DNA from 2 places in the Streptacidiphilus alkalitolerans genome. Region 2 is predicted to be linked to the other one. Evidence: predicted binding sites of a transcription regulator. Region 2 holds the regulator's gene; the other holds the start of a gene.
What was found. The regulator HrcA, encoded in region 2, represses chaperone genes, less so after heat shock. The targets are predictions, from matches to a motif close to TTNGCACTCNGNNNNNCNGAGTGCNAA.

Region 1 (3,403 bases), on a different contig from region 2:
CGGCGATGGCGGGACTTCCGGGGCGGAGCGCAGGGTGGGGCGCGCTGCGGCTTCACCCGCAGGGTTCACCCGGCAGGAGGGGGCCGCACTGGTGTCCCGTGCTCGCCGCCGAGTGGACCGGGAGCGGCGCGGACAGCCGCAGCGTTCCCGCCGCGAGGGTGGTCGCCGCGACCATCAGCCCGGCCGCGATCGGCCCCGGCCTTCGGCGTACGGCGGCGGGCAGGCGGTGCCGGCCGCCGCCGGCCCGGATCGGTGGGAACAGCGCCACCGTCCGTCTGGCCGGTACCGCGAGCCCGTCACCGGGAAGGGCGGCGGGGTACGGGTCCAGCGCGGGGCGGGCGCCTACGGCGGGTTCAGGGGCGACGGCGGGGGCCGAGGTGACGGCGGGGGCCGAGGTGAAGGTGGGGACTGTGGCGACGGCGGGGGCCGGGGCAGGGGTTGGCTCTGTGATCTCCTCGTCCCAGGCCTTGTCGTCCCAGGCGTCCTCCGCGGTCCAGACCGGGGCCGCGGCCGGGGCCGGCTCCAGAACGGGGTCAGGAACGGGCACGGCGGCCGGGGCGTCCCGGCCGGGGCCGGGGCGGAGCGAGTGGGCACGATGCCGGTTCAACTGCCGGACCGGGCTGTCGATCATTGCGGACATGGCTGGTCACCACCTGCGGATGGGGGAGGGGAGTCGGCATCCGCGCCGACCGGAGCCGGTGCGGATGCCTTCACTCTGTCCCGTTCCGCAAGCCGGATCAGCCCCCTGGCCAGGCCCTGTGGACAAGTCGGGGGGTGTGGACAACTCCGCCACCCGCAGGAGTGACCTCCGCATCGCCGTACTGACCGCCGCCGCCACGGCCGGAGCCGGGGCGGGCCGGGGTCAGAAGCCCAGGCCGGTTTCCAGCCCGTCCAGGGCGTGCGAGCAGACGCAGTCCCGGTCCGCGGTGGCCGGCAGGCCCGCGACCGCGCCCTGGAGTACCCCGCGGAGCCGGTCGATGCTTCCGGCGAACACCCGCAGCACCTCGGTGTGGGTCACTCCCTCGCCGGCCTCCACACCCGCGTCCAGGTCGGTGACCAGGGCGATCGAGGTGTAGCAGAGCCCCAGCTCACGGGCCAGCACGGCTTCGGGGTGGCCGGTCATGCCGACCACCGACCAGCCCTGCGCCCCGTACCAGCGGGACTCGGCCCGGGTGGAGAAGCGCGGGCCCTCGATGACCACCAGGGTCCCGCCGTCCACCGGCTCCCAGTCCGCCGCCGCGGCGGCCTTGAGCGCGCTGGCGCGGCCGGTCGGGCAGTAGGGGTCGGCGGCGGAGACGTGCACCACCTCGGGCGTCAGCCCGTCGGTGCGCTGCTCGCCGTCGTAGAAGGTCTGCGGGCGGCCGGAGGTGCGGTCCACGAACTGGTCCGGCACCAGCAGCGTGCCGGGCCCGTAGGCGGGCCGCAGGCCGCCGGTGGCGCAGGGGCCGAGCACCTGGCGCACGCCGAGGGAGCGCAGCGCCCAGAGGTTGGCCCGGTAGTTGATCCGGTGCGGCGGGATCCGGTGCGCGCGGCCGTGCCGGGGCAGGAAGGCGACCTGCCGCCCGGCCATCGCGCCGACGAAGAGCGAGTCGCTCGGCGGCCCGTACGGGGTGTCCACGGAGACCTCGACGAGGTCGTCCACGAGCGCGTACAGGCCGGTGCCGCCGATGACGCCGATCTCGGCGGCGGGGGTGCTCTGCTGAGGGATGGTCATGTCCCGCAGCATACGAAGTCAGGCGCTCTTGCCCGATCCGCTGCTGGGCTTCGACGAGGACGAGGACGAGTTCGACGAAGAAGAAGACGACGACGAGGACGTCGAGGCAGGGGCCGGGGTCGACGACGACGTGGACGGCGCCGAGGACGAAGAGGACTCTCCGGCCGGCTTGGCCGCGCTCACCGTGCTGCTCGACGAGGAGCGGCTGTCGGTGCGGTAGAAGCCGCTGCCCTTGAAGACCACGCCGACGGCGGAGTAGATCTTGCGCAGCCTGCCGTCGCACTGGGGGCAGATCGTGAGTGCGTCGTCCGTGAACTTCTGGACGGCTTCGAGTCCGTTGCCGCACTCGGTGCACTGGTACTGGTACGTCGGCACTGTGTTTCCTCCTGGCACTCTCGCCTGATGAGTGCTAACGACGGTCCATGATGCGGTATTCCACGGCGATAGTCCACCGTGACCGCTGTGAGCTGTGACAACACTGTGCCTGCGGCAGGCCGTGAGCGAGCCCCGAGCCCGTCAGTACTCGCTCCTGCGGTCGAGCCATCCGGCCAGCTTGCCGGCCCGGTCGACCGCCCGCAGCCGCCGCTCGGCCCGGTCCCGGACCTGGTCGGTGGCGACCACCAGCAGGTCGTCGCCCGGGCGCAGCACGGTGGTCGGGCCCGGTACGAAGCTGGTCTCGTCGCGGACCACCAGGGTCACCGCCGCGCCCTTGGGCAGCCGCAGCTCGGCGACCTCGACGCCGGCCAGCCGGGATCCGGGCCCCAGCGAGAGCGACAGCAGGTGCCCGTGCAGCCGTTCCAGCGGCGCGGACTCGACGTCCAGCCGGTCCGCCTGGGCGGGGTTGCCGATACCCAGGGTGCGGGCCACCCAGGGCAGGGTCGGGCCCTGGACCAGGGTGAACACCACCACCAGCAGGAAGACGGTGTTGAACAGCTGGTCCGCCCCCGGCACGTCGGTGACCACCGGGATGGTGGCCAGCACGATGGGCACCGCCCCGCGCAGCCCGGCCCAGGACAGCAGGGCCTGCTCGCGCCAGGGGATCCGGAACGGGGTCAGCGTGACCAGCACCGAGGCCGGCCGGGCCAGGAACACCAGCACCAGTCCGACCACCAGCGCGGGGACGATCGCGTCGACCATGGTGTGCGGGTTGACCAGCAGGCCGAGCAGCACGAACATCCCGATCTGGGCGATCCAGGCCAGGCCCTCGGTGAAGCCGCGGGTGGCGGGGCCGTGCGGCAGCCGGGAGTTGCCGAGGATCAGCGCGCAGATGTAGACGGCGAGGAAGCCCGACCCGTGCAGCAGCGCCCCGCCGGCGTAGGCGAGCAGGGTCAGCGCGACCACGGCGATCGGGTAGAGCCCGGAGGAGGGCAGCGCGACCCGGCGCAGCGCCAGCGCGCCGAGCCGGCCCACGGCGAGCCCGGCCACCAGGCCGATGGCGAGCTGCATGACGATGGAGCCGAGCAGGAGGTACCAGCTGTCGATGGGTCCGGTGGTGGCGAAGGCGACCACCAGGATGACCACGGGGGCGTCGTTGAAGCCGGATTCGGCCTCCAGCAGGCCGCTGAGCCGGGACGGCAGCGGCACCCGGCGCAGCACCGAGAAGACGGCGGCGGCGTCGGTGGACGAGACCACCGCGCCGAGCAGCAGTGAGAGCCGCCAGTCGGCGCCGGTGAGCAGGTGCGCGCCCAG
Region 2 (3,403 bases):
CAGCTCGACCGCCAGCTCGCCGCGGTCGCCCTTGGGCAGCGCCTGCACCACCACCACCCGCTGCGCGGGCTCCGGTTCGGCGAGCTGCTCGGCGATCCTGACCTCCAGCGCCTCCTTGCCGAGCACGCCGACCACGGGCCCGGAGACCCCGAGCCCGGCGCCGTCGGTCAGCACCACCTGCTCACCGACCGCGAGACGGCGCACGGCCACCGCGTGGCGGCCCTCCGCCCCGTCCAGCCGGACCACCGAGCCGACCGGGGCCAGCCGCGAGGTCTCCACCACGAACACGGGGGCTGTCACGGTGTACGTTCCTGTCCTCGGTGCCGCGCAGCTCAGGCGCGGCCGTTGAAAGCGTCCTTCAGGCGGGAGAAGAGGCCCTGCTGCCCCGGCTCGAAGGTCCCCTTGGGACGCTCCTCGCCGCGCAGGGTGGCGAGCCGCCGCAGCAGTTCCTCCTGCTCCGGGTCGAGCTTGCCGGGCGTCTGCACCTCGACGTGCACTATCAGGTCGCCGCGACCGCCGCCGCGCAGGTGGGTGATGCCGCGCCCGTGCAGCGGGATGGACTGCCCGGACTGGGTGCCGGGGCGGACGTCGATCTCCACCTGGCCGTCCAGGGTCTCCAGCGGGACCTTGGTGCCCAGCGCCGCCGCCGTCATCGGCAGGGTCACCGTGCAGTGCAGGTCGTCGCCGCGGCGCTGGAAGATCTTGTGCGGGTTCTCGCTGATCTCGACGTAGAGGTCGCCGGCCGGGCCGCCGCCGGGGCCGACCTCGCCCTCGCCGGCCAGCTGGATCCGGGTGCCGTTGTCGACACCGGCCGGGATCTTCACGGTCAGCGTGCGCCGGGCGCGGACCCGGCCGTCGCCGGCGCACTCCGGGCAGGGGGTGGGCACCACGGTGCCGAAGCCCTGGCACTGCGGGCACGGCCGGGAGGTCATCACCTGGCCCAGGAAGGACCGGGTGACCTGCGACACCTCGCCCCGGCCGCGGCACATGTCGCAGGTCTGCGCGGAGGTGCCGGGAGCCGCGCCCTCGCCGTTGCAGGTGCTGCAGACGACGGCGGTGTCGACCTGGATGTCCTTGGTCGTGCCGAACGCGGCCTCTTCGAGGTCGATGTCGATCCGGATCATCGCGTCCTGGCCGCGCCTGGTCCGCGAGCGCGGACCGCGCTGGCCGCCGCCGGCCGCGCCGAAGAAGGCGTCCATGATGTCGCTGAAGCCGAAGCCCGCGCCCGCGCCGAAGCCGCCGGGGCCGGCCCCGCCGCCGTTCGCCGACAGCGGATCCCCGCCCAGGTCGTAGATCTGCCGCTTGTTGGGGTCCGAGAGGACCTCGTAGGCGGCGTTGATCTCCTTGAACCGCTCCTGGGTCTTCGGGTCGGGGTTGACATCCGGGTGGAGTTCGCGCGCCAGTCGGCGGAACGCCTTCTTGATCTCGTCCTGACCCGCGTCACGCCGGACGCCGAGTACCGCGTAGTAGTCCGTGGCCACCAAAATGCTCCGCTTGTCTTCTATTCGCGCGCCGACGTTCCCGACACCGCTGTAAGGCTATGACGCAGCCAGGATCTGACCGACGTACCGTGCAACCGCCCGGACGGCACCCATGGTTCCCGGGTAGTCCATCCTGGTCGGCCCGAGCACACCCAGTTTGGCGACGGTCTCGTCGCCCGAACCGTAGCCCACCGACACGACCGACGTGGAATTGAGCCCTTCGTAGGCGTTCTCGTGACCGATACGGACCATCATGCCCGCGTCCGCGGTCTCCCCGAGCAGCTTCAGCAGGACGACCTGCTCCTCCAGCGCCTCCAGCACGGGGGCGATGGTGAGCGGGAAGTCGTGCGGGAAGCGGGTGAGGTTGGCGGAGCCGCCGATGACGATCCGCTCCTCGGTCTGCTCGGCCAGCGCCTCGAACAGCGCGGTGAGCACGGCCGTGACCGCGCCCCGGTCCTCGCGTTCGAACGCCTCGGGCAGGTCCTGCAGCAGGGTCGGCACCTCGGCGAAGCGCTGGCCCGCGGCCCGGGTGTTCAGCCTGCTGCGCAGATCGGCGAGCACCGTCTCGCCGACCGCGGCGGGGCAGTCGATCAGCCGCTGCTCGACCCGGCCGGTGTCGGTGATCAGCACCAGCATCACCCGGGTCGGCGTCAGCGCCACCAGCTCCACATGGCGCACCGTCGAACGGGAGAGCGAGGGGTACTGCACCACGGCGACCTGCCGGGTCAGCTGCGCCAGCAGCCGCACGGTACGGGCCACCACGTCGTCCAGGTCCACCGCGTGGTCCAGGAAGCTGCCGATGGCCCGGCGCTCGGGCGCGGACAGCGGCTTGACCTCGGTCAGCCGGTCCACGAACAGCCGGTAGCCCTTGTCGGTCGGCACCCGGCCCGCACTGGTGTGCGGCTGGTGGATGTAGCCCTCGTCCTCCAGCGCGGCCATGTCGTTGCGCACCGTGGCCGGCGACACGCCGAGGCTGTGCCGCTCCACCAGCGCCTTGGAGCCGACCGGCTCCTCGGTGCCGACATAGTCCTGGACGATGGCACGCAGAACCGCCAGCTTGCGGTCGTCGAGCTTGCGCTCCTCAGGCACGGGCCACGCACCTCCTGTCCTCGGTCTGTCCTCAGTGGGCCGGTCTCGGGACTGGCACTCCGGGCGAACGAGTGCCAACGCCTGTTCGGCCAGTGTAAGGCGCGAGGGTATGCCACCGGAACGCCTGCGCCCTCCCGTACGTACCTGTTGGTAGGCCCACAAGGCAGAATTGCAGGACCAGCCCGATTTCGAGGAGTGGCGACATGCCCAGAACACGCTTCGCGCCCGACCGCGGTCTGACCAGCCGGATGCTGCTGACGATGTTCCTCATCGGACTGCTGTACGTGGTCTTCGTCGGCGCGCTGCTGGTCTTCCTCAAGGGCGCCTGGCTGATCATCGTGATCATCGCAGGCGGCCTGTTCATCGCCCAGTTCTGGTTCAGCGACCGGATCGCCTCCTTCAGCATGGGCGCCCGCGAGGTCAGCGCCCAGGACTATCCGGAGCTGCACGGGACCGTGGACCGGCTGTGCGCCCTGGCCAACATGCAGAAGCCCAAGGTCGCGGTCGCCCAGAGCGACATCCCCAATGCCTTCGCCACCGGCCGCAACGAGAAGAACGCGGTGGTCTGCGTCACCACCGGGCTGCTGCGCCGCTTGGAGCCGGAGGAGCTGGAGGGCGTGCTCGCGCACGAGCTGTCGCACGTCGCGCACAAGGACGTGATGGTGATGACCATCGCCGGCTTCCTCGGCGTGCTGACCGGTGTGCTGACCAGGGTCGGCCTGCAGGCCGGCCTGTTCGGCGGCTTCAGCAGCCGGGACAACCGGGACGGCGACAACACCGGCATGGTGCTGCTGATCGTGATCGCGGTCAGCGCCGTGGCCTACAGCATCAGC

Region 1: ACEZDG_RS31750 (FmdB family zinc ribbon protein) is a predicted target of HrcA. The motif match lies at 2,101-2,127, and genes of this name have one in related genera.

Annotation. Positions count from the first base shown of each region.
Region 1 is NZ_JBHEZX010000019.1:77,136-80,538, reverse strand. Features, by position in the region: gene ACEZDG_RS31760 (hypothetical protein) at 53-640, opposite strand; gene ACEZDG_RS31755 (S-methyl-5'-thioadenosine phosphorylase) at 863-1,714, opposite strand; gene ACEZDG_RS31750 (FmdB family zinc ribbon protein) at 1,733-2,089, opposite strand; gene ACEZDG_RS31745 (potassium/proton antiporter) at 2,231-3,403, opposite strand, start outside.
Region 2 is NZ_JBHEZX010000004.1:426,852-430,254, reverse strand. Features, by position in the region: gene ACEZDG_RS11385 (16S rRNA (uracil(1498)-N(3))-methyltransferase) at 1-300, opposite strand, end outside; gene dnaJ (molecular chaperone DnaJ) at 333-1,481, opposite strand; gene hrcA (heat-inducible transcriptional repressor HrcA) at 1,539-2,570, opposite strand; gene htpX (zinc metalloprotease HtpX) at 2,774-3,403, shown strand, end outside.